4 regions of the Delftia sp. 11MD genome follow, and region 1 is predicted to be linked to each of the others. Evidence: predicted binding sites of a transcription regulator. Region 1 holds the regulator's gene; each other region holds the start of a gene.
What was found. The regulator LexA, encoded in region 1, represses DNA repair genes until DNA is damaged. The targets are predictions, from matches to a motif close to ACTGTATNNNNATACAGT.
Positions count from the first base shown of each region.

Region 2: the regulator LexA is predicted to act here: its motif matches at 1,373-1,390, upstream of ACRSCF_RS18490 (LexA family protein).
Region 3: the regulator LexA is predicted to act here: its motif matches at 1,232-1,249, upstream of recA (recombinase RecA).
Region 4: the regulator LexA is predicted to act here: its motif matches at 1,246-1,263, upstream of ACRSCF_RS21445 (PA0069 family radical SAM protein).

Region 1 is NZ_CP194333.1:3,456,134-3,458,332, forward strand. Features, by position in the region: gene ACRSCF_RS15660 (asparaginase) at 1-953, opposite strand, end outside; gene lexA (transcriptional repressor LexA) at 1,052-1,726, shown strand; gene ACRSCF_RS15670 (hypothetical protein) at 1,889-2,199, shown strand, end outside.
Region 2 is NZ_CP194333.1:4,099,701-4,101,899, reverse strand. Features, by position in the region: gene ACRSCF_RS18495 (Y-family DNA polymerase) at 1-904, opposite strand, end outside; gene ACRSCF_RS18490 (LexA family protein) at 914-1,357, opposite strand; gene ACRSCF_RS18485 (SurA N-terminal domain-containing protein) at 1,665-2,199, shown strand, end outside.
Region 3 is NZ_CP194333.1:6,360,678-6,362,876, forward strand. Features, by position in the region: gene ACRSCF_RS29155 (response regulator) at 1-531, opposite strand, end outside; gene ACRSCF_RS29160 (MarR family winged helix-turn-helix transcriptional regulator) at 632-1,132, opposite strand; gene recA (recombinase RecA) at 1,280-2,199, shown strand, end outside.
Region 4 is NZ_CP194333.1:4,668,001-4,670,199, forward strand. Features, by position in the region: gene ACRSCF_RS21440 (LysR substrate-binding domain-containing protein) at 1-80, shown strand, start outside; gene ACRSCF_RS21445 (PA0069 family radical SAM protein) at 97-1,239, opposite strand; gene rnk (nucleoside diphosphate kinase regulator) at 1,534-1,938, shown strand; gene ACRSCF_RS21455 (acyltransferase family protein) at 2,012-2,199, opposite strand, start outside.

The DNA.
Region 1 (2,199 bases):
GCAATCCGCGCCTTGGCCACGGGCAGTTGGACCAGATCGGCCTCTGCGGGGTCCGTGCCAAGCCCCGAGGCAACGGGCAGGCCTTCGGCGCAGCGCGTGCCCCGCCAGATCCAGACGCCTTTGTCGCGCGCACGCAGCAAGGCCGCTTCCATGCTTTCGTGAACGGTCGCATTGCCCGTGCCGGCCACCACGATGCCGCGCACGCCTGCGGCCACCAGCGCATCCACGCCGCAGGCACGCGCCAGAGCACCGCTGAACACCACCTCGACCCAGGGCAGCTCATCCAGCGCCAGCAGGTCAGACAGAGCGGGAGCGGAAGTCACCATCCGCGCAACGGGGGCGACTGGCGTGACCGGCGCATCAGGCACCAGCCAGCGCACGCGTCCTTCCTCCACCACGGCCTGCGGGCCACCTTCCATGGAGCGCATGGCCTGCAGTCGGTAAGGGTGGACTTTTTGCACCTGGGCCGCCGCATGCACTTCGCCGCCGGCCACCACCCACACACCGCTGCGCCCGCCGCTGGCGGCCACGGTCACGGCATCGCGCAGATTCTGCGGTCCGTCGGCCAGCAGGGCCGTGGCCGGGCGCATGGCGCAAGTGAGCACGATGGGCTTGGTGGCAGGCAGCAGGCTGTGCAGCAGCCAGGCCGTCTCTTCCAGCGTGTCCGTTCCATGCGTGATCACCACGGCGCGTGTATCCGCATCCTCCAGCGCCTGCGTGCAGGCACGCAGCAACGCGCGCCACACGGGCCAGTCCATATCCTTGCTGTCCACCTGCGCGATCTGCTGCGTCTGCACAGGCCCCAGCGCCTGCTGCTCCAGATCCGGCACGGCATCGAGCAGCGACTGCACCGTGATCTGTCCGGCCTTGTATCCCACTGCCTGCGACTGCGAATCCGCCCGGCCGGCGATGGTGCCGCCCGTGCCAAGAATCACCAACTTTGACTGCCCCACTTGCACCTCTTGGAAAACTGGTTAAAAATACAGATACTGTATAAATCATCAGATGACTTCTCTGCCTGCCATCTGAATTCAAGGACCGGACGCACGCCATGCTCGACCATCCCAAGCTCACCGCCCGCCAGCAACAGATCCTGGACCTGATCCAGGCCGCCATCTCCCGCACGGGCGCGCCCCCCACCCGCGCGGAAATCGCCAACACGCTGGGCTTCAAGTCCGCCAACGCAGCAGAGGAACATCTGCAGGCCCTGGCCCGCAAAGGCGTGATCGAACTGGTCAGCGGCACCTCCCGCGGCATTCGCCTGCGTACCGACACCGTGCGCAACATCAATGCCGCACGCGGCACCAGCTTCGGGCTGCCGCTGTCGGCCCTGGCGCCGCTGATGCTGCCGCTGGTGGGCCGCGTTGCGGCGGGCTCGCCCATTCTCGCCCAGGAACATATCGACCAGACCTATTCCGTCGAACCCAGCCTGTTCCAGGTCCGCCCGGACTATCTGCTGCGCGTGCGCGGCATGTCCATGCGCGACGCGGGCATCATGGACGGCGATCTGCTGGCCGTGCAGTCCGCGCATGAAGCCCGCAACGGGCAGATCGTCGTGGCACGCCTGGGAGATGAAGTCACCGTCAAGCGCCTGCGCCGCACCACGCAGGGCGTGGAGCTCCTGCCGGAAAACCCCGATTACCCGGTGATCCGCGTCGCTCCCGAAGAGGCCTTTGCCATTGAAGGCCTGGCCGTGGGGCTGATCCGCAACAGCATGTCCATGTAAACCGGACAGGCAGCCCTGCACGGGTTGCCACCCCCTACTTCATGCACCGCCCAGGTGGTAGGCGCGAAGCCTTGCAGCTTCGCCCTGGGCGGAGCTTTGCCCGCAAACCGCAATCCTGCCTGTGTCCATGCCTCTTTGAAATACGCCAACAGGAGTCGTCACATGGGATTCGCTCTGCCAACACTGTCTTCTCTGTCCTTCCTGCGCCTGGCACAGGGCATTCGCCTGCCCGCCGCCGCCATGGAGCCCGCCATGCGCACCATCCAGCCCGAATCGCCTGTGCAATCCGAGCAGGCGACCATCCTGTCCTTCAGCAAGGCCCGCCGCCGCAGCCAGCAGCGGCGCAGCAAGTCAGCACGGCTACCAGAACACAGGGATGCGCAGCTGCTGCTGCCCCTGCAACCCGAACTGCCCTCCCTTCCGGCAGATCAGGCCCTGCCTTCGGGTCTGCGCATCATCCAGCGCTCGCCGCA
Region 2 (2,199 bases), 640 kb from region 1:
ATGGGCTCGTGTGCGCGAACACATGCACGGCGCCGGCCCTGTGGTCTTGTGTGCGCAGCTTTTCTGCCGCGCGCTGGGCAAAGGCGGAGACAGCCTCGACCAGCGGCGCCAGGTCGCTGACCGGGCGGCCGAAAGATCGCGTGCAGGCAATCTGCTGCTTTGGTGGTGGCTCATGCTCCAGCCCCAGGCAGGGCATGCCCTGCAACTCGCGCGCTGTGCGCTCCAGCACCACGCCAAAGTGGGCGCGCAGCTGCGGCTGTGGCGCGCGGGCTAGATCCCAAGCCGTGAAGATTTTGTGATCCAGCAGGCGCATCTTGATTCGGCGCCCCACGCCCCAGACGTCGCCCACGGGCACGCTTTCCAGCAGCGACTGCAGCTGTGCTGGCGAAAGCTCGGTGAGGTTGCATACCTGGGCCAGTGAGGCAGGGTAGCTGCCGGGCTTGCGCTCCGCGTCTTTGGCCACATGATTGGCGAGCTTGGCCAGAGTCTTTGTGGGTCCGATGCCGATGCACGTGGGGATGCCGACGCCACGCAAGATGCGGTCACGGATTGCCCAGGATCGGCGCGTCACGTCGCTCACGCCGGCCAGGCCTATGAAGCACTCATCGATGCTGTAAATCTCTTGCTCTGGGCCGAGGCCGGCAGCGAGAGACATCATTCGGTCACTCATGTCGCCGTACAGGGCGAAGTTCGCAGACAGCGCGACAAGCCCCTGGTGGACCCGATGCTTGACTTGGAAGAAGGGCTCGCCCATCTTGATGCCCAGCGCCTTGGCTTCTTCGGATCGGGCGATGGCGCAGCCGTCGTTGTTGCTGAGCACAATCACCGGCTGGCCCTTGAGCGAAGGTCGAAACACGCGCTCGCAGCTCACGTAAAAATTGTTGCCGTCCAGCAGTGCGAACATGACCTGATCTCACAATGTGCGGAACGACTTGACGGCACACGTCACCACGCCCCAGATCTCCAGCTGTTGGCCTTCTTTTGCCCGGATGTCGGGATACGTGGGGTTCTCGGGACGCAGCATCACCTGGTCGAACCTGGACCACAGCCGCTTGCAGGTGAAATCTCCATCGACCTCGGCAACCACAATGTCGCCGTGCTGCGGCCGCAGGTACTTGTCAACCACCAACAAATCTCCGTCAAAGATTCCCGCGCCCGTCATTGAGTCGCCGCGCACTCGCAAGAGAAATGTGCACTGGGGGTGCTTGACCATGATCTTGGCCAAGTCGATGCGGGCACAGCTAAAGTCTTCTGCCGGGCTTGGAAAGCCAGCGCGTACCGGGCTGTCAGGGGCCGGCAGTGGCATCGACGGCATCGTGGCTGCGATGGGGCTGGTGGGGGTAATGAGGTGGGGCATGGCCGAATTCCTTATGCTGTATAAATATACAGTAATCGGAGATTCCCTCAAGTCAGCGCGTTCCCGCGCTGTGGCGTATATGACCCGGCGAAGCGAGAGGCTGATGCGCGGAAGAAAGTAGAATGTTTCGCTTCGACTCCTTAAAGTTGGTGGGGCGAAGTTGGTAGACGCTGTAAGCTATTGATTTGTAACGGTGGAATTTTCCCTTACAAGGCGTAGGTCGGCGGTTCGACCCCGTCAGCACCCACCAAGAACAAAAGGCGAACGAAAGTTCGCCTTTTCTATTTCTGCCACTGAAAGACAGACCATGTTCGAATCCATCCGCAAGCATTCCAAGTTCGTGATGATCTTGTTGTTCTTGCTGATCATTCCCTCGTTCATCTTCGTGGGGGTCAACCAGAACTACTTCACCGAATCCAGCGTGATCGTCGCGCGTGTGGATGGACATGAGATCAAACAGGCCGACTGGGAGAACGCGCACCGCATGGAAAGCGACCGCCTGCGCGCCGAGAACCCCAACGTCGACCCCAAGCTGCTGGATTCGCCGCAGGCGCGCTACGCCACGCTGGAGAAGATGGTGCGTGACCAGGTGCTGGCCGCTGCCGTGCAGAAGATGCACCTGGCCGCATCGGATGCACAGCTGGTGCGCACGCTGCAGGAAATCCCCGCGATTGCCGCGCTCAAGAAGCCGGATGGCTCCATGGATGCCGAAGCCTACCGCGCCCTGGTCGGATCGCAGGGCCTGACGCCTGAGGGCTTCGAGGCCAATCTGCGCCGCGAACTGTCCATGAACCAGGTGATGGGTGGCGTCACGGGCACGGCCTTTGCGACCGACGCCCAGG
Region 3 (2,199 bases), 2.9 Mb from region 1:
CTCGACCAACTGGTCCTTGCTGACCAGCCGGCCGGCCCGCTGCAGCAGCACTTCCAGCAGGCCCAGCTCGCGCGCCGACAGCTCGACCATCTTGCCGTCGATGGTGGCCACGCGGCCGGCCTGGTCGTAGACCAGCGGGCCGTGCTTGATGGTGCTGCTGGCGCCGCCCATACCGCGCCGCGTGAGGGCGCGCACGCGCGCCTCCAGCTCGGACAGCGCAAACGGCTTGGCCATGTAGTCGTCGGCACCGTAGTCCAGCCCCTGCACGCGCTCTTCCACGCTGTCGGCCGCCGTGAGGATGAGCACCGGCAGCGCATCGCCGCGGCCGCGCAGCTTCTTGAGCACTTCGAGACCGTGCATCTTGGGCAGGCCCAGGTCCAGAATCAGCAAATCGAATTCGCTGCTGGTCATCAGCGCGGTGTCGGCCTCGCTGCCATTGGCCACATGGCTGACCACGGCGCCCGAGCCGCGCAGGCTGCGCAGCAGGCCATCGGCCAGGACCTGGTCGTCTTCGGCAATCAGAATGCGCATGGGGGATGTCTCCTGTAATGCAGGCGCGCTCTGGGAGTTGGAAATGCGCGCCTTTAATTCCCAGGATTCTAGGATGCGCCCCGCAGCGCGGGCAGGGACCTTACCCGAGTGAGCCGCCGCCCGCGTAGGCCTCCAGCCCCAGCGCCACCACGGTGGCGATGTCGTCGCCGACTTCCTCGCGGAATTCGGCCTCGGCCTGGGAGACGGCGTCATGGAAAGCCTGCAGCCAGGCCAGGCCCGCTGGCGTGAAGCGGATGCGGCGCGCGCGCGCATCGCGCTCGTCGCTCTCGCGCGTGACCAGGCCCCAGGCCTCGCACTGGGCCACCAGGTCGCCCATGGACTGCTTGGTCATGCCTGCGCGCTCTGCCAGGTCCGTCAGCCGGTCGCCAGCCAGCGACAGATGCCGCGTGATGTGGATATGGGCCGCCCCCACCTTGTCGCGCGCAGCGAGGTTGGACAGTGCCAGCGGCACCTCCACATCGCGCGCCATGAGCTGCAGCACACGCGCGTCGAACCGCCGCATGGCATGGCCGAGCAGGCGGCCCAGGTGGGTCTGGCGCCAGGCGTCGGCGGGCGGCGTGACGGGGGAAAGCTCACTCATGGATGCATTGTGGAGGCAAATCCAACAAGTCAGGAAAACTGACTAAAAACACCAACAAATCAAGACAGCAAGCCCATAAACTACTGTTCAAGCATCCAGCCTGAATGCAAATACAGAGCTGAATCCATACCCAACCCAGGAGTCCGCATGAACACCGCCGTCACCACCGCCAACAGTGAAAAAGCCAAGGCCCTGCAGGCCGCACTCGCCCAGATCGAAAAGCAGTTCGGCAAGGGCACGATCATGCGCCTGGGTGAAGGCGAAGCCATCCAGGACATCCAGGTCGTCTCCACCGGCTCGCTGGGCCTGGACATCGCCCTGGGTGTGGGCGGCCTGCCCCGTGGCCGCGTGATCGAGATCTACGGCCCTGAATCCTCGGGCAAGACCACGCTGACGCTGCAGGTCATCGCCGAAATGCAAAAGCAGGGTGGCACCTGCGCCTTCATCGACGCAGAACACGCGCTGGACACCAGCTATGCCCAGAAGCTGGGCGTGAACCTCAACGAAGTGCTGATCAGCCAGCCCGACACCGGCGAGCAGGCCCTGGAAATCGTGGACAGCCTGGTGCGCTCGGGCGCCGTGGACATGATCGTCGTGGACTCGGTGGCCGCACTGACACCGCGCGCCGAAATCGAAGGCGAGATGGGCGACCAGCTGCCCGGCCTGCAGGCCCGCCTGATGAGCCAGGCGCTGCGCAAGCTGACCTCCACCATCAAGAAGACCAATTGCATGGTCATCTTCATCAACCAGATCCGCATGAAGATCGGCGTGATGTTCGGCAGCCCCGAAACCACCACGGGCGGCAATGCGCTGAAGTTCTACGCCTCGGTCCGCCTGGATATCCGCCGCACCGGCACCATCAAGAAGGGCGACGAAGCCATCGGCAACGAAACCAAGGTCAAGGTCGTCAAGAACAAGGTCTCGCCCCCGTTCAAGACCGCCGAGTTCGACATCCTCTTCGGCGAAGGCATCTCGCGCGAAGGTGAAATCCTGGACATGGGCGTCAACGCCAAGATCCTCGACAAGTCGGGGGCCTGGTACGCCTACAACGGCGAAAAGATCGGCCA
Region 4 (2,199 bases), 1.2 Mb from region 1:
CCAGCACCACCACCTATGTCTATTGCATGCGCGAGCGCAGCGACAGCCTGCTGGTGAGGTCGTTTCTGGAGGCGGTTTGAGCCTGCCGGTCCGCTCTCAGAACAGACTGCGCTGCGGCAGCAGCAGCGACGGGTGGTAAAGGCTGCAATCGAGCCGCAGCGGCTCGCGGTTGAACCCGTACCGACGGCAGGCCAGGGCGAAGCGCTGGCGCAGCAGCTCGGCCCAGTGGCCAGTACCTTTCATGCGCTGGCCGAACTCGGCGTTGTACACGCGGCCGGCCTCGCGCTGCTCGCCCTGGATGCCGTGCAGGTCGCGCACGCGCTCCATCACGCGGCGGGCGCGGTCGGGGTAGTGCACCTGCAGCCATTGCTCGAACAGCGGCGCCACTTCCCAGGGCAGGCGCAGCACGGCATAGAAGGCGTGGCGCGCGCCTGCGTCGGCGGCCGCCTCCAGCACCTTCTCCAGGTCTTCGTTGATGAAGGGAATCTGCGGTGCCAGGCTCACGCCCACGGGCACGCCCGCCTCGGTCAGCGCGCGGATGCTGCGCAGCCGGCGGTGCGGCGCGGCGGCGCGCGGCTCCAGGTGGCGGGCCAGGTCGGCATCCAGCGTGGTCAGCGTGATGTGCACCGAGGCCAGGCCCTGGCGCGCCAGCGGGGCCAGCAGGTCCAGGTCACGCTCCACCCCGCTGCCCTTGGTGACGATGGAAAACGGGTGACGCGCCTCGGCCAGCACTTCGATCAGGCGGCGCGTCAGCCCCAGTTCGCGCTCCACGGGCTGGTAGCAGTCGGTGACCGAGCCCAGCATCACGGGCGCGGCCACATGGCTGGCGCGCGACAGCTCGGCACGCAACAGCTCGGGCAGGTTCTGCTTGGCGATGAGCCGGGTCTCGAAGTCCAGCCCCGGCGACCAGCCCAGGTAGCTGTGCGTGGGCCGGGCATAGCAATAGATGCAGCCATGCTCGCAGCCCCGGTAGGGATTGAGCCCCATGTGAAACGGCAGGTCGGGCGACTGGTGGCGGCTCAGCGCCGAGCGGGCCTGCTCCCAGCGCAGTTCGGTGCGCAGCGCAGCGGCCTCTTCGCCTTCGGCCGGCGCCTCAAGGCTGCCCCAGCCGTCGTCAAAGGCCTCGCGCGGGTCGGTGGCGAAGCGGTGGGCCATTTGGCTGGCTGCGCCCCGGCCCTTGATGGCGTGCAGGGGCACCCGGGCCGTGTCGTGATGAGGCGTGGGAGGACTGGGAAGCATGAAGCAACTGTATAAAAATACAGTCATACCAACAAGCACTCCCCGCATGCCTGCGGTTGCGAAGTGGGTTTTGCCGGCTTGGCAAGTGCCCGCGCCAATCCGCACCGCACCGTGCGGGTTCGCTTGGCAGAACGCGCACGGGCCTGCACAATGGCCTTATCGCACCAACTTGGTGCTTTTCTCTTTTCTGAAGATGCCTTGGCCCGGACAACCGCGTTGCCCGGGCTTTTGTCCGTTTGGGCGCCGCTGCCCTTCACTGCAGCCACGGCGCAAGCACACAAGGGAGCCAACACCATGGAGCGCAAGCCCCACATCATTCTTTCGTCCCTGGACCTGGAACGCATCGAGGCCCTGCTGGACAAGCAACCCGCCTTTCCCGGCCGCGAGGCGCTCGAGGCCGAGCTGGACCGTGCCGACGTGCTCGAGCCCAAGGAAATGCCGCCCAACGTGGTGACCATGAATTCCACGGTGCGCTTCACGCTGCTGGAGTCGGGCAAGACCAATACGCTGACCTTGGTCTATCCCAAGGAGATGGATGGCAGCGCCGACAAGGTGTCGGTGTTCGCGCCCGTGGGCATTGCCCTGCTGGGCCTGAGCGTGGGCGACCAGTCCCGCATGCCCGGCCCCTCGGGCCAGGTCACCGTGCGCGTGGATGCCATCGAGTTCCAGCCGGAAAGCGCAGGCGAGCTGCACCGTTGAACGCCGACCGGCGTGAAGCGAAAAAGGCAGCCCACCGGCTGCCTTTGTTGTTTGTGGACTGACGCACCGCACCTCAGCGCAGGCCCGCCACAAATGCCGCGATCAGGCCGGTGCCCACCAGGCCGGCCTGCCAGCGCAGCGCCATGTGCCAGCTGGGAACGTGGCGCTCCACGCGCTCGTACAGCAGATGACCGGCCGCAATCGACAGCACAAAGGCCGTGCACATGCCCAGCAGGGCGGCGGGAATGGACTGCGGCCAGA